3 regions of the Pseudalkalibacillus sp. JSM 102089 genome follow, and region 2 is predicted to be linked to each of the others. Evidence: a T-box and tRNA genes for the amino acid it is inferred to sense, from the RefSeq annotation. Region 2 holds a T-box; the other regions hold tRNA genes.

Region 1 (7,197 bases), on a different contig from region 2:
ATCGGAGTTATAATGGGTGCTAATATAGGAACTACAGTAACTGCATTCATTATTGGTATACCTATTAAAGATTACGCCTTACCAATAATTTTCCTCGGTGCAGCATTAATCTTCTTTGTTAAAAACAAAAAGATTACTTATCTTGGGCAGATAATATTTGGTTTTGGTGGATTGTTCTATGGCTTAGAACTTATGAGTAATGGTATGAAACCTTTAAGAAGTCTTCAGGCTTTCCATGATCTCACACTTAGTATGAGTGACAATCCAATATTAGGGGTAGTAATTGGTACTGTATTTACTGTAATCGTTCAGAGTTCTAGCGCTACCATTGGGGTACTTCAAAGTTTGTTTTCCCAAGATGCAATGAATCTTCAAGCAGCTATGCCAGTATTATTTGGAGATAACATTGGTACAACTGTAACTGCTGTTCTAGCATCAATTGGTGCATCAGTAGCAGCTAGAAGAGCAGCCCTTACCCATGTGATTTTTAACTTAATTGGAACAACGATCTTTTTAATTATTTTGTCCCTATACACCCCTTTTATTTCCTATCTTCAAGGTGTATTAAATCTTAATTCAGAAATGACAATCGCATTTGCGCATGGAATTTTCAATGTGTCTAATACAATAATTCAGTTTCCTTTCATTGCTTTACTAGCCGTTATAGTTACGAAAATTATTCCTGGTGATGATTCAACAATTGAATATAAACCTAAACATTTAGATCCTGTGTTCATTGAACAATCTACTTCAGTGGCACTTGGACAAGCGAAAGAAGAAGTTATTCGTATGAGCGGTTTTGCTTATAAAGGTGTTCAAGAGGCTTCTAACTATCTGACTTCTAAAAGTCAGAAAAGCGCAGAAAAAACCGCTCAGTATGAGGAAGCTATTAACAACCTAGATACTAAAATTACAGACTACCTTATTCAGCTATCAGCCACTTCTTTGTCCGGTGATGAGTCAACACGACATGGTATGTTAATGGACTCTGTTCGGGATATTGAGCGTATTGGGGATCATATGGAAAATATTGTTGAATTGGTTGATTATCAGATTAGTAATAAAGTTAAAATGACTGACGTTGCAATGAAAGATCTTGATGAAATGTTTAATTTAACCCTTTCTGCACTACAAGAAGCCTTTGATTCACTCGATAAATGGGACGTAGCAAAGGCCCAGGATGTTGTGCAATTGGAAGATAAGATCGACAAAATGGAAAGAACGCTTCGTAAACAGCATATCCTTCGTCTAAATGAGGGTGAATGTACTGGAAGTGCTGGAATTGTTTTTGTTGATATCATCAGTAACCTTGAGCGTATTGGTGACCATGCGGTGAATATTGCAGAAGCCGTCATTGGAGAAGAATAAATTTGGGAAGCAGAGGGATGCCTCTGCTTCTTTTTATCATTATATAGAAGAAAAGTGACATCTCCGCTAAAATAGAGTCAAGTTGAAGGGAGGTTAAAAGCGTGGATATTCTATTATGGTGCCTGATCATTGCGTCATTCATCATTGCATTTGTGGGATTGATTTATCCGATTATTCCAGCCGTACTATTTATTTATGTTGGGTTTATCCTGTATGGGGGGTTTTTTGAGTTTGGTTCAATGACTATTTCCTTTTGGATTGTTGAAGTTCTGCTGACGATGTTATTATTTATTGCGGACTATGCTAGTAACTTATTTGGCGTGAAGAAGTATGGAGGGTCAAAGGCGGCGATATGGGGGAGTACAATTGGTTTACTTGTTGGCCCGTTTGTTATTCCATTTGCAGGAATCATCCTTGGACCATTTATCGGTGCTATCTTAGCTGAATTAATTATTCATCGAAAAGCTTTTAAAGAATCTGTTCAAGTAGGTGTAGGTTCATTGCTTGGTTTTCTTGGTGGAGCTGTTATGAAAGGTTTACTCCAAATGGTCATGGTTGTTGTGTTCCTAGTGTATGTCCTATAAGTTCTTGATGACAAAATGAAAGCGTGATATAGTATTTTCATAATTGAAATTAAGATTAATTCAATTAAATTTGAAAAACTTATTGACGCTTTCTTAATCCATATGATATATTAGTTCTTGTCGTTAAGAAATATTCCACAGTAGCTCAGTGGTAGAGCTATCGGCTGTTAACCGATCGGTCGTAGGTTCGAATCCTACCTGTGGAGCCATATGGCGGTGTAGCTCAGCTGGCTAGAGCGTACGGTTCATACCCGTGAGGTCGGGGGTTCGATCCCCTCCGCCGCTACCATAATTTTAACGATAAAACATGGCGGTTGTGGCGAAGTGGTTAACGCACCGGATTGTGATTCCGGCATTCGTGGGTTCAATTCCCATCAGCCGCCCCACTTATTACATAAGGACCCTTAGCTCAGCTGGTTAGAGCTGACGGCTCATAACCGTCCGGTCGCAGGTTCGAGTCCTGCAGGGTCCACCAAATGCATATCGGAGGAATACCCAAGTCTGGCTGAAGGGATCGGTCTTGAAAACCGACAGGGGCTTAGTCGCCCGCGGGGGTTCGAATCCCTCTTCCTCCTCCATTCTTTAAAAGTTAGCTTTCTAAAAAATGGATGCAAATTAATTTCTTTTACATTATCGCGGGGTGGAGCAGTTCGGTAGCTCGTTGGGCTCATAACCCAAAGGTCGCAGGTTCAAATCCTGCCCCCGCAACCAAAATAAAATTCTTACTACGTCGAACATACTTCTTTGTTAGAATTTAATTGGAGTGCTCCAGGGGCAACCTAAGCTCATAGCAAGGCCAAATTACTTTTAATGTAAATGCAAACTACATACTAATTAAAGTTAATACTGATAACATGATTTGGCTCTGTAGCTCAGTCGGTAGAGCAGAGGACTGAAAATCCTCGTGTCGGCGGTTCGATTCCGTCCGGAGCCACCACTCAATAAAGATCCCACTCGTCAATTAATGACGAGTTTTTTTATGTTTTATGCATGTTATTACGGTGTTAATTCTCGATTTTATTCGTTAAGATGTTTAATTCTATATACTGAGGGGAAACTTTATCTGTGTTGCGGAAATTCAAAGGTTTATTATTTGAAAACGCATGACAATTCTGCTAGTGTAAACATGTGACGACATCATGTTCAAGTGGTGGCTAACGCTACCCTAACAGCAAGTTACATACTATATTTAAGGAGGAGATTCACAATGGCTAAATTTGAACTACCAGAACTACCTTACGACTACAATGCACTAGAACCACACATCGATGAAGAAACAATGAAGATCCACCACGACAAGCACCATAACGCATATGTAACAAAGTTAAATGGTGCACTAGAAGGTCATGAGGAGCATGCATCTAAGAGCCTTGAAGATCTTCTTGGCAACCTTGACGCACTTCCTGAAGGCATTCGAACTGCTGTTCGAAACAATGGTGGCGGACACGCTAACCACTCACTTTTCTGGCAATTGCTAAGCCCTAACGGTGGCGGCGAACCATCAGGTGATCTAAGCGAAGCACTTAAAAAGAAATTTGGTAGCTTTGAAAGCTTTAAAGAAGAATTTGCTAATGCTGCAGCTGGTCGTTTTGGATCAGGCTGGGCTTGGCTAGTAGTAAAAGGTGGAGAACTTGAAGTAACAAGCACTCCAAACCAAGATACTCCAGTAATGGAAGGTGTTACACCAATTCTTGGGCTAGATGTTTGGGAGCATGCTTATTATCTTAAGTATCAAAACAAACGTCCTGATTATATCGCTGCATTCTGGAATGTAGTTAACTGGGATGAAGTTGCAAAGCGTTACGAAGCAGCTAAATAATTTACCAAGCTTTCAAAACCCCCAACATTTATGTTGGGGGTTTTTCTATTATGGTTCGATTAAGGTATAAATTGTTCCTAAATGGTGTAGTGTGAAATTTATTAAAAAATCTGTAAAATCACAGCCAGTTTCAAAATCATGAGGTGTACAAATCAGAACTTGATGATCTGTGATTGTCAATGAGATGAGGTCATTTCGATATTGGATTTGAAGATAGTGCCTCATCCTATTAATAAAGAACGAGTGTTCATCAACTTTTATATGATGTTGAACTCTTTGAAGTAGTTGGATTCGACTGTCTTTAGTAATGTAGTCTGTCCGATATAGAAAGTAATACATACCTAGTCCCCTTTCAAAAACAGTTTATCCTTTTTGTTTCATCCGCATAACGAACAGAATTTAAGTCAAAATAAGGGTGGATGAAAAAAGGGGAGTTTGTTATGAAAGTTATAAAACATATGATTGGTGAGATAGAGGTAACAAAAGATTTGTTGTTATTACTTACAATCGGTGGTTTATACGCGCTGAGTATTGCGCTCTCAAATACGTTCGTAAATGTTTACTTGTGGAAGCAGTCTGGTGAGTTTGCGGATATAGGTATATACAACCTTGCTGCGGTTATAAGTCAGCCGCTTACCTTTATTCTCGCTGGTAGATGGGCTAAGAAAATGGATAGAGTTATTGTACTGCGGATTGGAGTGATTTTTCTCGCTCTTTTCTATATAACAGTGCTTTTTCTTGGTCAGAACGCTAGTCATTTGCTTATCTTACTGGGCGCTTTACTTGGAATAGGGTTTGGCTTTTATTGGCTTGCATTTAATGTGCTAACATTCGAAATTACAGAACCGGACACAAGGGATTTTTTTAATGGATTCCTTGGTTTACTTACATCTTTCGCAGGGATGATTGGGCCAATATTTGCTGGTGTTATTATTTCAAGTCTAGAAGCATTCACGGGATACAAAGTAATATTTGCCGTCTCACTTGCTTTATTTTTCGCAGCTGTAATCTTAAGTTTCTTTCTCGAACGTCGGTCTGCCAAAGGGACCTTTTCATTTAAACGTGTTCTTCAAGAAAGAAAAGCGAATGCAGATTGGCTTAACATTTTACACGCGCATTTTTTTCAAGGTATAAGAGAAGGTACTTTTATTTTCATTATCGTTGTCCTTGTTTTTATTACGACGGAAAGTGAGCTTGCAATTGGTACATTTGGACTTGTTAATTCAGGTGTGTCATTTTTAGCTTATTATTTGGCGACGAGATTGATTAAACCGCGATATCGTAAGAAGGCTATTTTATATGGCGGGCTTATTCTTTACGCTTCGGTTTTCTTGCTTGTATCCGACCTAACGTTTGCCCGGTTGTTAATGTATGGTGTTTGTATTTCTCTTGCTTATCCACTTTTACTTGTCCCCTACATTTCGCTCACTTACGATGTGATCGGTAAGGCTTGGAATGCAGCAGAAATGCGGATTGAGTACATTGTCGTTCGAGAGGTGTACTTAAACTTAGGACGAATTGTTTCCGTTCTTTTATTCTTATTAACAGTAGCGTTATTCGATGATGTAACGAGCATTCCGATTTTGTTATTAATTGTTGGTGCTGGCCATTCGTTTATTTACCTGTTTGTAAGAAAACTTCAAGCTCCCCATCCCTCAAACCCTTCTCCTGACACCGTACAATAGCTCATTAGACTCTTTACTTTTTTTATATCACTAAGTATAGTAAGTAGAAGAGAGAGCAGAGACACCTGTCTGGAACAGGTGTCTATATTTGTTTAAAGGAAGGGAGTCAATCGTGAAAACGAAAAAAAAGAAAAATCATGTGCCTTTAAGGCTCAATATATTATTTTTATCTGTATTCCTTCTGTTTTCTACATTAATTCTTCGACTGGGCGTTATACAGATTGTAAACGGTGAAGAATACGAACGTGTTTCTGAGCAAACTGAGAATGTTACAGCAGAATCAACAGCACCTCGTGGAAAAATGTATGATCGTTATGGGCGAGTTCTGGTTGATAATAACCCGGAATTTGCACTTACATATATCCGAACGCAGAATACTAAGCAAGCTGAGAGACTTGAATTAGCTCAGAAATTAGCAGGGTATATTGAAAAAGATACAGATGATGTCATTGACCGAGATCTTAAAGATTATTGGATTGTGACGAATCCGGAAAAAGCGAAGGCGAAGCTAACGGAAAAAGAGTGGGAAGCACTTGAGTCGAGTGAAGCTTACCAACTCCAAATTGAACGGATTAATGATGAGGATTTAGCAGAGATTAAGAACGATCCAAAAGAACTTGAGGTAGCTGCTATCAAAAGGGCGATGGATACTGGTTATGCCTTATCCTCTCAAACAATTAAGGTAGGTTTAACTGAAGATGAAATTGCTAAAGTAAGTGAAAACCTTGGTTCGCTACCTGGAATAGAAATTCAAGCAGACGCCACTCGAGAATATCCTTATGGAAATACTCTGCAAACGATTTTCGGAAGGGTCGGACCTATCCCTAAAGATGAGTTAGATTATTATGGTTTGAGAGATTATGAAAGAAATGACAAAGTAGGTATTAGCTATCTCGAGAAAGAGTACGAAGAGTACTTAAAAGGTCAAAAAGAAAAGCAAACCTACGTGACCGACAAATCGGGAGAGCCAATTGGTGAACCAAAAGTAATTGAAGGTCAAAGAGGAAACGATTTGGTCCTCTCACTAGACATCGATCTTCAAAAGGAAGTCGAGAAAATTTTGGATGAAGAGCTTCGTGATGCAAGACAATATGGGGCAACACGAGGCTATGTAGTCATGATGGATCCCAAAACAGGTGAAGTCCTTTCTCTTGCTGGTAAGGAATATAGCAACGGAGAGTTTAAAGACCGGACGTTTGGAGTGATCGGTGACTCCTACGCAATGGGATCGACTGTTAAAGGAGCAACAGTGTTAACCGGTTATCAGTATGATGCTATTAACCCGAATACGACACTTGTGGATGAAGTTTTATACTTTAAGGACGAAGGTAAAAAATCTTCTTATACGGCTAATGCTATGGGACCTATTTCAGACTTAGTTGCTCTACAAAGATCTTCAAACGTATATATGTGGAAAATCGCGATGAAGATGGCTGGCTATGACTATGCTCCTTACGAAAGCAGTAGTTATGACCCGTCAGCTTACGATGAGCTAAAAGAGTCATTCTCTCAGTTTGGTCTAGGTGTTAAAACCGGGGTTGATCTCCCTGGTGAAAGTGCAGGATTAAACGGAGGTGTGAATGAATTCGGAAAAATCCTCGATTTTGCAATTGGACAGTATGATACGTATACACCAATGCAAATGGCTCAGTATACTTCTACCATCGCAAATGGTGGCTATCGTATTGAGCCACACATTTTAAAAGAGGTTCATGAACCTTCTGAAAAAGATGGTCTTTCA
Region 2 (7,197 bases):
GAACACTTAACTCACTTCGTGAAGATAGCCAGTTCGTTCGAATTACGGGTGCAGGCCTTCGCGAGAGTCATCCACACGATGTTCAGGTTACGAAAGAAGCACCAAATTATTCTGTTTAAATAGTGCTTTAGACTGAAGTTATAACAGGTGTGTGACAAAAATAGATTAATACGTTCGAAAAGTAGATAGGGGGACTTTCCTCTATCTATTTTTTTAATTTTAGGTGTGATAGAATAGCGGTTATGTGAGACTTATTTGGAGGTGTAGGGGTTGAGAAACCTTGGTTTGAAAGCCATGATCGTAACCATGGCGATGGTATTATTACTAGCAGGAACATTTGGTGGAGGCAATACTGCAGAAGCTGCAGAGGCGCCCGACATCAAAGCAGAAGCATCAATTTTAATTGATGCAAATTCAGGAAAGATTTTATATCAGAAAAATCCTGAATTAACGCTCTCACCTGCAAGTATGACAAAGATGATGTCGGAATATTTAGTACTTGAAGCAATTAATAAAAACGAAGTAAGTTGGGATGAAAAAGTTACAGTAAGTGATACGATCCAAAAGCTATCACAGAACCGTTCTCTTTCAAACGTACCACTTCGAGTGGGCGAACAGTATACAGTTAAGGAATTATATGAAGCAATGGCCATTTATTCTGCAAATGCTGCCACAATGGCGCTGGCTGAGCACGTTGCTGGAACAGAAGCGAAGTTTGTCGAAATGATGAATGCAAAAGCAAAAGAAATGGGTATGAAAGAATATAAGTTTGTTAATAGTTCAGGGCTGAATAACAAAGATCTACTTGGTAATCATCCTGCTGGAGACCCTGATGAAGAGAACATGATGTCTGCTCGTTCAACTGGACTTCTTGCTTATAACCTTCTTAAAGATTTTCCTGAAGTAATAGAAACCACTAGTACTCCAGAAAAGAAATTCCGAGAAGGTACAGATGATGAAATTACAATGAAGAACTGGAACTGGCTTCTTCCTTCACTTGTATATGCTAATAAATACAAAGTAGAAGGCATAGATGGTCTCAAGACTGGTTCTACAGACCTTGCTGGATTTGCTTTTACAGGAACAGCTAAACAAGGTGATATGCGATTAATTTCTGTTGTGATGAAAACTGATTCGTATGAAGCTCGTTTTGAAGAAACAGCTAAGCTTCTGAACTATGGATTTGATCAATTCCAGGCCCAAACAATCGTTACTGAAGGTGATAAAGCTGATGGTAATTCCACGGTTAAAGTTGTTAAAGGTAAGGAGAAAGAAGTTGGGGTCGCTGCAGGAGAATCTTTCAATGCAGTAACAGTGAAGAATACGAAAGAACCATTTAAACTAAGCTATGAATACGATCAATCTCTTCTAACAGAAGATGGAGAACTAACTGCACCAATCAAAGAAGGTGATCAAGTTGGAAAAGTCGTCTTAAAATCAACCGGTGAAGACTTCGGTTACATAACAGGTGACAAGGGCTCTTCAGTACCTCTTGTAGCAACTGAATCTGTTGAAAAAGCAGGTTGGTTTACACTTACTATGCGAGCGATTGGTGGCTTCTTTTCTGGTGTATGGACTAGCGTAGCAGATGCAGTGAAAGGTCTGTTTTAATTAATAATATCAAGTATACTTGGAAAAAATACTCTTCGATGCGTTCATCGAGGAGTATTTTTCTAAATCTTTTATGAAATCACTGCACATGTGATAGGACAAGTCATGAAAAAATGTTACAATAAAAGCGTTTGATAGATGTCGTGTAACAAAGACGTTTCTAAGTATAGATATGGGAGGAATATAGATGAATCAACAAACAGGTACAGATCGTGTAAAACGTGGTATGGCTGAAATGCAAAAGGGCGGCGTGATTATGGACGTTGTCAATGCAGAGCAAGCTAAGATTGCAGAAGAAGCTGGTGCAGTAGCAGTAATGGCACTAGAACGAGTGCCATCTGATATTCGTGCAGCAGGCGGCGTAGCGCGTATGGCTGATCCTACAATCGTAGAGGACGTTGTGAATGCCGTATCGATTCCAGTAATGGCAAAATGCCGTATTGGTCATATTGTAGAAGCACGCGTTCTTGAATCAATGGGCGTTGACTACATTGATGAAAGTGAAGTTCTTACTCCAGTTGACGAAGAATTCCACCTTGATAAGCGCAAGTACACTGTTCCGTTTGTATGTGGAGCGCGTAACCTTGGTGAAGCACTGCGCCGCGTAGGTGAAGGTGCTGCAATGCTTCGTACGAAAGGTGAACCTGGAACAGGAAACGTTGTTGAAGCTGTACGTCATCAGCGTCTTATTCAATCCCAAATTCGTAAAATTTCAAGCATGTCTGAAGACGAATTGATGACTGAAGCGAAAAACCTTCAGGCGCCATTTGAGCTTCTTCTTCAAATTAAAGAGCTTGGACGTCTTCCGGTTGTTAACTTTGCTGCTGGTGGCATCGCAACTCCTGCAGATGCAGCACTAATGATGGAGCTTGGTTCTGACGGCGTCTTCGTTGGATCTGGAATTTTCAAATCGGATAATCCTGAGAAATTTGCTAAAGCTATTGTGGAAGCAACAACTCACTATCAGGATTATGAATTGATCGCGAATATTTCTAAGAACCTTGGTATCGCAATGCCAGGTATTGAAATTTCTTCACTTAAGCCATCAGACCGTATGCAAGAGCGCGGCTGGTAAAACATTGATCCCCCACCTGTGCAACATAAGGTGGGGTTCTTACTTAGATAAAGAGAAGGAGTCGAGAGAAGTATGGTGAGAGTTGGGGTCCTTGGACTGCAAGGTGCAATCCGAGAACATGTGAAAGCACTTGAAACAAAAGAAGCAGAAATCATTGTTGTGAAACGAGTAGAGCAACTCAAGGATTTAGATGGACTCGTACTACCTGGTGGAGAGAGTACGACAATGCGTCGATTAATTGATCAATATGGATTTTTAGAGCCACTTAAAGCTTTTGCAGCTGAGAAGCCTATTTTCGGTACATGTGCTGGGCTAATTCTGCTTTCAAAGCATATTGAAGGAGTAGACGGATCGCATATTGGCGTTATGGATGTAAAAGCAAAAAGAAATGCATTCGGACGTCAGCGCGAAAGCTTTGAAGCGCCATTACCTGTTAAAGGATTAGAAGATGACTTTATCGGTGTCTTCATTCGAGCTCCTTATATCGAAGAAGTTGGAGAAGATGTTGAAGTGCTTGCTACGTTTAATGAAAAAATCGTAGCTGCACGTCATGGACGTTTTCTTGCGTGTGCCTTCCATCCAGAACTAACAGATGATGATCGCATGCATCAGATGTTTATTGATATGGTTTTGGAGTTTAAGAAAGAAGGACTTGCAACAGAGTAATTTTTCGTGTAAATTATTACGTACCAAGAAGAAGAGAATTCTTTTTCTGCATAAGACGAATGATAAACGAAAACGTTGACGGGAATTAGTAATAGATGTTCAATGCCAAGAGAGTCGATGTGTGGTGCGAATCGATCATTGAACCCTGTGAATCCATCCCTGAGTAGAATGCTGAACGAAGTAGGCTTTCTCGGAGCAGACCGTTATTCTGTTAAGAGGCAGACAATCGTCTGCAATCAGGGTGGCAACGCGGGTAGCTCTCGTCCCTTTATAGGGGACGGGGGCTTTTTTGTATTTAAATACACGTCTCTACACCACTATCCCTTTCGTTAACTCGTTTATTGTTCATTTAAAAAGGAGGAAAAAGCATGATCGATTTAAAGTATTTGCGTAAGAATTTTGAAGAAGTAAAAGTAAAGCTATCTAAGCGTGGGGAAGATCTAGTAGGTCTTGATCGTTTTGAAGAGCTTGACCAGCGAAGAAGAGACCTTATCGCTGAAACAGAACAGTTAAAAGGACAGCGGAATGAAGCTTCTAAAAACGTGGCAGCATTTAAACGTGAGAAGAAAGATGCTGATCACCTTATTAAAGAAATGCGTGAAGTTGGCGATAAGATTAAAACAATGGATGAAGAGCTTCGCAATGTTGAGACCGAACTTGAGCAAATTCTTCTTCAAATTCCAAACATTCCGCATGACAGTGTACCTGTTGGTGAGACGGAAGACGATAATATCGAAATCCGTACGTGGGGAGAGAAAAATGATTTTGCTTTTGAAGCGAAGCCACACTGGGATATCGCAACTGATCTAAATATTATTAACTTTGAACGTGCTGCAAAAGTAACGGGTAGTCGCTTCGCATTCTATAAAGGTGTTGGAGCTCGTCTTGAACGTTCATTGATTAACTTTATGATGGACTTACATGAATCAGAGCATGGCTATGAAGAGATTCTGCCTCCTTACCTTGTGAACCGTGAGAGCATGACTGGAACTGGTCAGTTACCTAAATTTGAAGAAGATGCGTTCAAAATTAGGGAAGAAGACTATTTCTTAATTCCGACAGCGGAAGTTCCTGTTACAAATTTCCACCGTGATGAAATTATGGACGGAGAAGATCTTCCACTGGCTTACACCGCATATAGTGCTTGCTTCCGTTCTGAAGCTGGTTCTGCTGGTCGTGATACACGTGGACTGATTCGTCAGCATCAGTTTAACAAAGTAGAGCTTGTTCGCTTCGTTAAGCCTGAAGATTCTTATGACGAGCTTGAAAAGCTTACTGGCCACGCTGAGAAAGTGCTACAGCTGTTGAACTTGCCTTACCGCGTGATGAGCATGTGTACAGGTGATCTTGGATTTACAGCAGCAAAGAAATACGATATTGAAGTTTGGATTCCAAGCTATGGCACATATCGTGAAATTTCTTCTTGCAGTAACTTTGAAGACTTCCAGGCACGACGCGCAGGTATTCGCTTCCGTCGAGAAAAGAACGGTAAGCCAGAATTCCTTCATACGTTAAACGGATCTGGTCTTGCGATTGGAAGAACAGTTGCAGCAATCTTAGAGAACTATCAACAAGAAGATGGCACTGTAATTGTTCCTGAAGTTCTGCGTCCATACATGGGTGGTCGTGAAATCATTAAATAGAAAAATGATAAAGAGCAGAGGCGTCTCTGCTCTTTATTTTTAGGATATAATCGTGTATAGTAAGGGGTGTTGATTTTCGGCGCGGTTTAACTGAAATGATCAACATAAGTAAGTAATTCAAATTCTTTTAAAAAAGTTTTGAGATATCGTTGACATTATTATAGGACGATGATATTATATTACTTGTCGCAGTTAGTTAATAACTTTTTCACACGGAGGAATACCCAAGTCTGGCTGAAGGGATCGGTCTTGAAAACCGACAGGGGCTTAGTCGCCCGCGGGGGTTCGAATCCCTCTTCCTCCTCCATTTACTAATTAATAACCAACGCGCATATAATTTGGAGATTATATTTCGACCGCTGTCATCGCCGACAGCGGTTTTTTCTATGTACTCATATTTTACCATAAGAAAAAAGCTATCCGTTGGATAGCTTTTTTTAGATTATCTACTTAAAGAAGGGATTTGTTGAAATTTCTGTTCAATACGCTTTAAGATAAGTTCAACAGAGGATGGGTCGTTAACTAGATCATACTCATTGATATTTAAGCGGAGAATTGGACAGGCATTAAAACTGTCAATCCAATTTGTATAACGCTCATACATTTCTTCCCAATAAGCAGTTGGCGTTTGCTGCTCCATCGGACGGCCACGCTCTTTAATGCGGTCAACGACATCATCAAATGATCCTTCAAGATAGATCATTAAATCAGGATGGGGGAAGAAAGGCGTCATCACCATAGACTGAAACAGATTCGTGTAAGTATCATAGTCAACAGCTGACATTGTTCCTTTTTCATAATGCATTTTTGCAAAGATGCCTGTATCTTCATAAATGGAACGATCCTGAACAAATCCTCCACCATATTCAAACATTCTCTTCTGTTCTTTAAAGCGCTCAGCAAGGAAATAAATTTGTAAGTGAAAGCTCCAACGTGAGAAGTCATTATAGAATTTCTCTAAATATGGATTGTTATCTACTTTTTCAAGAGAAGTCCTAAATTGTAAGGCGTTAGCAAGTGAGCTCGTAATGGTAGACTTCCCGACGCCTACCGTACCAGCGATTGTAATGACGGCATCCTGTGGGATGTTGTATTTTTCTCTGAGATTCATTTAACAGGGTCTCCTTCTTTCAATGTTTTTTCGAGGGATTGGAAGATGGTGTGTAAATCATCTTGATTGGACACAAAATCCATCTTATCACCATTGAAACGGAGCACAGGAATATCAGGATGATGTGCTTCAAATTCTTGCATAAACCGTTCATAGTCAGATGAAAGACGCTCAAGATAAGCGGGATCGATGCTTTTTTCAATCTGTCTTCCACGTTGTGAAATACGGTTAAGCAGCGTTTCAAGGCTAGCATTTAAATAGATAATGACGTTCGGTTCGGGCATTCCTTCGGTTAGAATGTCATAAATCTTCATATATTTAGAAAAGTGCTTGTCACTAAGTGTCTGTTGGGCAAATATCTTATTCTTAAAGATGTGGTAATCGGAAATAACGGGAAGCTGTTTTGATAAATGATGCTTCTCCATTTCCTCTAACTGTTTGTATCGATGGCTGAGAAAAAACATCTCGGTTTGGAAGCTCCACTCTTCAATGTTGTCGTAAAACTTACCGAGAAAGGGATTCTCTTCTACGATTTCTTGAAAAAGTTCAAATTGATAATGAGCAGCAATCGCTCGAGATAGGGAGGTCTTTCCAACTCCGATGGGGCCTTCGACGGCAATAAATGGGGTCTGGTTCATACGTATCCTCCTCCGTCGTTTCCTATAGCAGACCTTGCTTATCTTTGAATAGACAAAGATTATTGTAGCATACACCACGAACTGTTGACAGGGTTAAAGCAAGCAAGTTAGAGGTAAATAAAGCCTGCCTGTTTGAAGCCTAAATGGAGTAGGGAATGACACTAATACAAAGGAGTGAAATCATGGATTCTAATCAGATCTTAATTTTACTGTTCATCGGTTATTTAGTTTATACGATTGATAAAAAGCAAAAAAACTTCCCTGCACCACTGGTCTTATTAGGTTTAGGAATAGGACTTTCTTTTCTTCCGTTCTTCAGCTCCGTACATATAACGAAAGACATTATCTTTGAATGGTTTCTACCTGCTCTTCTTTTTATTTCTGCGTATCAGTTCCCATTTGCTCATCTAAAAAAGCACGCGGGTATTATTGCCGCATTAAGCACGCTGGGAT
Region 3 (7,197 bases), on a different contig from region 2:
AATAGTAACGGCAGGTTATAAAACGGGGAGATATATTGGAGAAGTCGTTGATATGAAGTCCCCCAAAGCTGTGATTAAGGTTCTTGCAGTCATCAAGCATCCAACTCAGGGAGACCTTCACAATCCCAAACAGCTCGATGTTCCTCTTTTTCACCAGCGAAAAGCGTTAGCCCAATTCGAGAAAGCGCTCGTTCCAATGTCAGCCATTAACCATTACGAAGGAAATGTTCCTGATTATAACGATTCACTGAAGGAAGCACTTGAAACACAATCCGCAGAGCTCAAGCACGAAGGCGGAAGATGGGCCGAAGCATCTCTTATCGAAATCGAAAAGCTTAAAGACGACTACTTCCCATCAAGGTAATCTTCTTTACATCAGACTTCGAATCCGGTAAGATATAGTATTGATTTAGGCTCTTGGTTTAGAGCTTGATTGAAGAAGACGTAAAGGGTGGTTTTTGATTTGCAATCAGAAGCTTCAGCATATCAAGTGCTGTTATATTATCAATATGTAGAAATAGAAGATCCGGATTATTTTGCTCGAAAGCATCTTAAGTATTGTCAATCACTCAATTTAAAAGGTCGAGTCCTTGTAGGCAAAGAGGGTATTAATGGCACGGTTTCAGGAACCGTTGAGGATACTGAGCGCTACATGGACGAACTAAAAGCAGATGAACGCTTTCGTGATATGGTTTTCAAAATTGATGAAGCAGAAGGTCATGCTTTTAAAAAGATGCACGTACGTCCGCGCGAAGAAATCGTTTCACTAAAGCTTGAGGAAGATGTAAACCCGAAAGAAATAACCGGGAATTATCTTGAGCCAAAGGAATTTATGGAAGCATTAGAAGATGATGATGTAATTGTTATCGATGCACGAAATGACTATGAGTACGATATTGGTCATTTTCGCAATGCAATTCGTCCTGATATAAAGGCTTTTCGAGATCTTCCGGACTGGATTGAACAAAATCTTTCGGACCAAAAAGATAAGAAAGTATTAACTTATTGTACAGGTGGAATTCGCTGTGAGAAATTTTCTGGTTACTTAATGAAAAAAGGTTTTTCCGACGTTTCACAGCTTCATGGAGGAATTGTAACGTATGGTAAAGACCCGGAGGTACAGGGGAAATATTTTGATGGCAAGTGCTTTGTATTTGATGATCGTCTTGCTGTTAATGTAAACCGTACCGATGAAGATACAGTTGTAGGGAAATGCTACCATTGTGAGGATCCAGCAGATACTTATATCAATTGTGCTAATGTACAGTGTGACAAGCTTCATATCGTCTGTGATTCTTGCAAAGAGGAGTATAACCATTATTGTTCTTCTGCATGTGAAGAAGAAGTTCGTATGATCCAATCGTAACGCAGCGGCTAACGCTGCGTTTTTTCTTACATTGAAACAAGAGAGGAGGCGCGTTAAGATGTGCTTAATTGCTGTAGCTCAAAATGTTCATCCTACATACCCATTTATACTCGTAGCCAACCGAGATGAATTCTACGAGCGTCCAACAAAACCTGCGAACTATTGGAGAGATGTACCAGAACTACTTGCGGGGCGTGATTTAAAGGCTATGGGAACATGGCTAGGGGTTACAACAAACGGAAGAATTGCAGCCCTTACGAACTATCGAGAAGCGAATGAGCAGCCTAAAAGTCTATCAAGGGGTGATCTAACGGCCGATTACTTACGTGATCATCAATCCCCATTATCATACTTAGAAATGGTTCGACAAAAGAAAGATCAGTACAATGGATTTAATTTAATCATAGGAGATTTTAAGAGCCTTTATTATTATTCAAATCGGCAGGATCAAATTTCAAAACTAGAGAACGGTGTTCACGCTGTTAGTAATCACTTACTGAATACGAGCTGGCCAAAGGTTGAGCAGCTTAAAGAAGAATTGAAATACTATTTAAGTGCAGAAAAGAACCTCGATCAGAATCGTCTTTTTGAAATGCTTTCTCACGCTGAGCCTGCACCTGATCATCTATTACCACAGACAGGCGTGCCGATCGAATGGGAAAGGATGCTTTCACCTGTTTTTATTAAGTCGGATCATTACGGAACGAGGGCGCAAACTGTTATTATGGTTTCACAAAATGGAGAAGTTACTTTTGTTGAGAGGTCAGGAGAAGATCAGGAAAATTACTACCAATTTAATCTTGAAGAAGCATAATTGCGCTCCAAGTGAATAAATTATGTGTTACCTGTAACTTTTGCCAATAGATCGATGGTGAAAAAAGATTCGGGTTTAACAACAGAAAAATAGGGTAATGAGAGTTATTACTTATGAGGAGGGGTTTTTTTGAAAAGAAAGCGTCACTATGTTGAAGATCAGCTTTTGCGGGAATCAAGCGACATGAAAGAGTACCGAAAATATGATTCTGAAATGGTGACTAAAAAAAGACCAATACTCCGCCAAAATAAAAAGAAAAAACCACTTATTCAAACGCCAGTATAAGCAGGGGAGAGCGCTCCCTGCTTTTTCTATGTGAAAAATGGAGTGCTTAACTATGGGGATTATTTTTTTGTGAAAAAGGGTTGTGTTTTTTTCGAGTCGGTGATAAGATAAGTCTTGTCCTTGAAAAAACACATTAAAAAAAGTGTTGACGAGACAAAAGATGATATTGTATAATAATGAAGTCGCTGTTTAACGGAGGATTAGCTCAGCTGGGAGAGCATCTGCCTTACAAGCAGAGGGTCGGCGGTTCGAGCCCGTCATCCTCCACCATTTATTTTTGATGAGTTTCATTAAATTATGCCGGCCTAGCTCAATTGGTAGAGCAACTGACTTGTAATCAGTAGGTTGGGGGTTCAAGTCCTCTGGCCGGCACCACACATGCGGGTGTGGCGGAATTGGCAGACGCGCTAGACTTAGGATCTAGTGTCTTATGACGTGGGGGTTCAAGTCCCTTCACCCGCACCATAGAATATGCGCCCGTAGCTCAATTGGATAGAGCGTCTGACTACGGATCAGAAGGTTAGGGATTCGACTTCTCTCGGGCGCACCATATTGGGGCCTTAGCTCAGCTGGGAGAGCGCCTGCCTTGCACGCAGGAGGTCAGCGGTTCGATCCCGCTAGGCTCCACCATATATATATATTCATGTTTTCGGAGGAATACCCAAGTCTGGCTGAAGGGATCGGTCTTGAAAACCGACAGGGGCTTAGTCGCCCGCGGGGGTTCGAATCCCTCTTCCTCCTCCATCTTTGCGGGTGTAGTTTAGTGGTAAAACCTCAGCCTTCCAAGCTGATGTCGTGGGTTCGATCCCCATCACCCGCTCCATTTTGTTGGCCCGTTGGTCAAGCGGTTAAGACACCGCCCTTTCACGGCGGTATCACGGGTTCGATTCCCGTACGGGTCACCAACTAAATTTTCATAAACTTTATTGGCTTAAGCATACTCAAAGAGGTGCTTTTTTTGTTGTTTTCAATTCGGTACGTCTTATCAGAATACAGCATACAGTGACTGTATAAGAGAGGGGATGGACCGAATGTATTATGAAGAACATGAGCATATTGCTTATCATTATGACAACACAGATGCCTATCGTCAGCAACCGGTAGCTCCAACATCGAGCCCACCAGCATCACCGCCTCCTAGACCACAGTCAGCACAAGCTGGAACATTTGCTGTAGATCCAGGATCAATTAGAAGGTGTATGTATCGGTTTACTTATATTTGGATGAGGGGCGGCAATTCATTTTGGTTTTGGCCAGTATATGTAGGGCGTACTTCTGTTTCGGGGTTTCGCTGGACCGGTAGAAGGTGGGTATATACAGGCATAAGTCTGAGAAGAATTGATATGTTTACTTGTTAATAGATAGGGCGCTTACATGAAGCGCTCTTTTTTAAAGGCTCTTTTCGTAGACGTTGTTGCTATAGTAGGTGAATTTTCGCTTCAATCAAGGAAGTTTAGAGTTTAATTCAACAATTGTTTCGAAAGCAACAATTTTTATAAAAGGGACTTTTAAATGAAAAGCTTCTTTAACTTAGCCAAATGAAAATTAATGAAAAATCGTCTAAACATCTGGCTTTTTTGAGAAGATCATGCGAGAATAATACTAACTATTGATCTTCGAAAGTCAGGTGCACATAATGAAATTCCCTCTTTGGATGAGAAAGTTATTTGTAGCATTTGTTGCTGTTGTTACGCTTGGAACTGTGATTCCTACTGGATATCTAGCAGATGACAAAACAGAGGCATCAGAGAATTATCAAGAAGAAAACCATCTTCTTATTGAGTCGAGGGACGAGCCTGATAAGGCGATAGAGCCTGTTGTTGATCAGTATGATTGGCCCATCATAGCTCAGGACGCTTCTTCTTCTGAACTACTGACGCATTTTGTAAGCTATGCAAGCAATCAATCTGAGCAACTCGGGCTAACAAAATTCGGTGAAACGATCTCAACTCGAGTCGGTAACGAGTATCGAGATGCAATTGTACCTAAAATGACAGAAGCGATCGCTACCTCAGTGGAAAATCTGGATGAGGATACGTTAAGGTCACTTCGTTTGACGGACAACCCTTCTGGTGGATACGGAGAACGCATTCTTCATGTGTATAATGAACAGAGCGGGGAAGACTTATTGCGTTTCCATGTGAGAAGAGATCACCCCCCACAAGATGGCTATTGGTTTAATTTTCATTACCATGCAGCGAATGATGATTTTGAAGAACATTATGAAGTAGGTAAGATTTATTGGGATAAAAACACTCCGCCTAAGTGGCTCTCGTAAGAGAGGTGCGCGGGGTGTTTTTGGTTGGAGATTAAGGGAGGATCACAACATAGATGGAACTTGTACAATGTATTAGAGATGTTTTCGAAGAAGAGCCTTTAACCGGCTCAGAGAATGTATTGAATCGTAAATTATTTAAGGAAGGTCATTTCTACCCAGTTTATAAAGATGAGCATCATAGCTGGATTACGCTTGATGATGAAGGAGAGCAGCATATTATTGCTACCGGCATCTCCCTCAATGAAGACTTCTGGTTTACTTTTCGGTTTCGCATTGCATAATAAAAAGCCGCATTAAGCGGCTTTTACTTTTTTTTAGGGCGCGCATTTTGCGGGCCACTTTTTTTATTCATAAGAAGAGCGTCTTCGCCTTCTTTTTCACCTTGCACACCGGCTTTCGGATCATACGCGTTTCGATTTTTCATGTAAGCTCCTCCTCTAATTGGATTCACTTATTAGTATGTCCATATTCGTTTAAAACATCGGATTTTCTTCAATAAACTGGTAGACGTTATCAACTAGCTCATCGGGCGTTTCGGCAGTAACGCGTTCGCCGTTAACGAGACAGTAAATATCCTGGCTACAAAGTGTGCAGTGACCAAGACAAGAATATTCGAGCACATCAAGATCTGTATCTTTTTCTAGTTTTTCCATTGCTTTATGTGAACCGCTCGAAAGATTGCTCATGCAGAATTCAACTATTGGATTCATCTTTTATTCACCTCGGGTTTTCCTTACTATTACAAGACTGTTTCTATTCTATCAAGAAGGTGTGAAAATGAACAACCATTTGCATAAGATCAAGAAACAAATTGATGGATAACCATATAATTTGTAAGAGAAGGGTTTATTTCTATATAATTAGGAAAAATAACATAATGAAGTCGATAGAGGAGGGTCATTATGCATAAAGCAGTTATTGTAGGAACAGGACCAGCGGGTTTAACAGCAGCCATTTATCTTGCGAGGGCTAATATGGAGCCGCTCGTCATTGAGGGACCGGAACCTGGTGGTCAGCTTACGTTAACAACAGATGTTGAGAACTTTCCCGGTTTTCCAGATGGCGTTCTCGGTCCAGAATTGATGGAAAATATGAAGAAGCAGGCGCTTAGGTTTGGCGCTACAATTGAGCGTGGATGGGTGAAGGATATTGATTTTAGTGAGCGTCCATTTAAATTAAAAACAGATACACTTGGGGATATTATGGCGGAGTCTGTTTTGATTTCGACTGGTGCTTCAGCAAAGCTTCTAGGTATACCAGGAGAATCAGAGAACATGGGTCGAGGCGTGAGTACATGTGCAACGTGTGACGGCTTTTTCTTCCGTGGTAAAAAAATCGTTGTGATTGGTGGAGGAGACTCGGCTATGGAAGAAGCGACTTTCTTAACGAAATTCGCTTCAGAAGTTACTGTTCTTCATAGGAGGAAAGAACTTCGCGCATCAAAAATAATGCAAGAGCGTGCTCGTTCCAATGAAAAAATAAGCTGGAAGCTGAATGCTTCCCCACTAGAGGTTGTGGCAGAAAACAATAAAGTAAGCGGGATTAAAGTAAAGAATAGTGATACGGGAGAAGAGGAGTTCGTTAAGACAGACGGCATATTTGTTGCAATTGGCCATCGTCCAAACACTGATTTTCTCGAGGGTAAAATTAATATGGATGATAAAGGTTACGTTCAAGTAGAACCAGGAACGACAAAAACGAACGTCCCTGGCGTGTTTGCTTGTGGAGATGTACAAGATTTTACTTACCGTCAAGCGATCACAGCAGCAGGTACAGGGTGTATGGCGGCTATGGATTGTGAGCGTTTCCTCGAAGGAAACGCCTTTATAGACTGGAGTATGTAAGAAGAAAAAGCGCAGGCCTTGGCCTTGCGCTTTTTTAGTCGATGTTAATATAATTTGAATCGGTACGTATGCGATCGGATTTAGGTATCTTAATTTCAAGAACACCGTTTTCGTATTTCCCTTTCACATTTTTCATGGAAAAGTGAAAGGGAAGCTTAATGGTGCGACTAGTACTTGAATAGGATCGTTCTTGTTTGTAATATTTTTGTTTATCGTTTCGTGACTCATGAAATTCTTTCGATTCAATGGAGATTCGGAGACCATCTCCAAGTGGTTCCACTTTAATTTGCTCCTTCGTGATACCAGGTAACTCTGCTTCAACAATAAATGCATCCTCTGTTTCATAAAGATCAACCCGAAACGACTGAGCTGGTAGCAGATTCGCAAATGGCTCTTTAAAGAAATCATCAAAGGTGTTCATCCAATTTTGAATAGCAGGGTCTTGAAACAGTTTAGGTAATTTATCGCCTTTCGCCATGGTTATTTCATCCTTTCAAACATTTCTGATATACAGTATGTTTGCCCAAGGAAAATGTGCTTTTTGGCTGTATTTTACATACAATTCGCAAGTTACTTCTCATCTTTCTTCATGTTACAATGATTATTAGAG

What was found. A T-box is a leader RNA that pairs with one kind of tRNA and senses whether it is charged. The one in region 2 lies ahead of serS (serine--tRNA ligase), so its partner is inferred to be a tRNA-Ser.
Region 1: it encodes a tRNA-Ser, which carries the amino acid that the T-box ahead of serS (serine--tRNA ligase) is inferred to sense. The anticodon was not compared.
Region 3: it encodes a tRNA-Ser, which carries the amino acid that the T-box ahead of serS (serine--tRNA ligase) is inferred to sense. The anticodon was not compared.

Annotation. Positions count from the first base shown of each region.
Region 1 is NZ_JBEWYW010000004.1:265,953-273,149, forward strand. Features, by position in the region: gene ABVF21_RS11980 (Na/Pi cotransporter family protein) at 1-1,368, shown strand, start outside; gene ABVF21_RS11985 (DUF456 domain-containing protein) at 1,470-1,952, shown strand; tRNA gene ABVF21_RS11990 (tRNA-Asn) at 2,087-2,161, shown strand; tRNA gene ABVF21_RS11995 (tRNA-Met) at 2,165-2,241, shown strand; tRNA gene ABVF21_RS12000 (tRNA-His) at 2,263-2,338, shown strand; tRNA gene ABVF21_RS12005 (tRNA-Ile) at 2,351-2,427, shown strand; tRNA gene ABVF21_RS12010 (tRNA-Ser) at 2,438-2,530, shown strand; tRNA gene ABVF21_RS12015 (tRNA-Met) at 2,587-2,663, shown strand; tRNA gene ABVF21_RS12020 (tRNA-Phe) at 2,814-2,889, shown strand; gene ABVF21_RS12025 (superoxide dismutase) at 3,160-3,771, shown strand; gene ABVF21_RS12030 (hypothetical protein) at 3,820-4,110, opposite strand; gene ABVF21_RS12035 (MFS transporter) at 4,212-5,456, shown strand; gene ABVF21_RS12040 (peptidoglycan D,D-transpeptidase FtsI family protein) at 5,569-7,197, shown strand, end outside.
Region 2 is NZ_JBEWYW010000022.1:13,220-20,416, reverse strand. Features, by position in the region: gene guaB (IMP dehydrogenase) at 1-119, shown strand, start outside; gene ABVF21_RS22200 (D-alanyl-D-alanine carboxypeptidase family protein) at 295-1,611, shown strand; gene pdxS (pyridoxal 5'-phosphate synthase lyase subunit PdxS) at 1,799-2,686, shown strand; gene pdxT (pyridoxal 5'-phosphate synthase glutaminase subunit PdxT) at 2,759-3,352, shown strand; T-box leader at 3,419-3,623, shown strand; gene serS (serine--tRNA ligase) at 3,721-4,995, shown strand; tRNA gene ABVF21_RS22180 (tRNA-Ser) at 5,210-5,302, shown strand; gene ABVF21_RS22175 (deoxynucleoside kinase) at 5,438-6,106, opposite strand; gene ABVF21_RS22170 (deoxynucleoside kinase) at 6,103-6,744, opposite strand; gene ABVF21_RS22165 (cation:proton antiporter) at 6,927-7,197, shown strand, end outside.
Region 3 is NZ_JBEWYW010000001.1:331,140-338,336, reverse strand. Features, by position in the region: gene ABVF21_RS01590 (kinase-associated lipoprotein B) at 1-364, shown strand, start outside; gene ABVF21_RS01585 (rhodanese-related sulfurtransferase) at 464-1,366, shown strand; gene ABVF21_RS01580 (NRDE family protein) at 1,425-2,180, shown strand; gene ABVF21_RS01575 (hypothetical protein) at 2,310-2,465, shown strand; tRNA gene ABVF21_RS01570 (tRNA-Val) at 2,660-2,735, shown strand; tRNA gene ABVF21_RS01565 (tRNA-Thr) at 2,765-2,840, shown strand; tRNA gene ABVF21_RS01560 (tRNA-Leu) at 2,846-2,930, shown strand; tRNA gene ABVF21_RS01555 (tRNA-Arg) at 2,939-3,015, shown strand; tRNA gene ABVF21_RS01550 (tRNA-Ala) at 3,020-3,095, shown strand; tRNA gene ABVF21_RS01545 (tRNA-Ser) at 3,117-3,209, shown strand; tRNA gene ABVF21_RS01540 (tRNA-Gly) at 3,215-3,288, shown strand; tRNA gene ABVF21_RS01535 (tRNA-Glu) at 3,296-3,370, shown strand; gene ABVF21_RS01530 (transporter) at 3,497-3,823, shown strand; gene ABVF21_RS01525 (YpjP family protein) at 4,102-4,743, shown strand; gene ABVF21_RS01520 (hypothetical protein) at 4,797-5,024, shown strand; gene ABVF21_RS01515 (YuzB family protein) at 5,217-5,453, opposite strand; gene trxB (thioredoxin-disulfide reductase) at 5,646-6,587, shown strand; gene ABVF21_RS01505 (Hsp20/alpha crystallin family protein) at 6,622-7,065, opposite strand.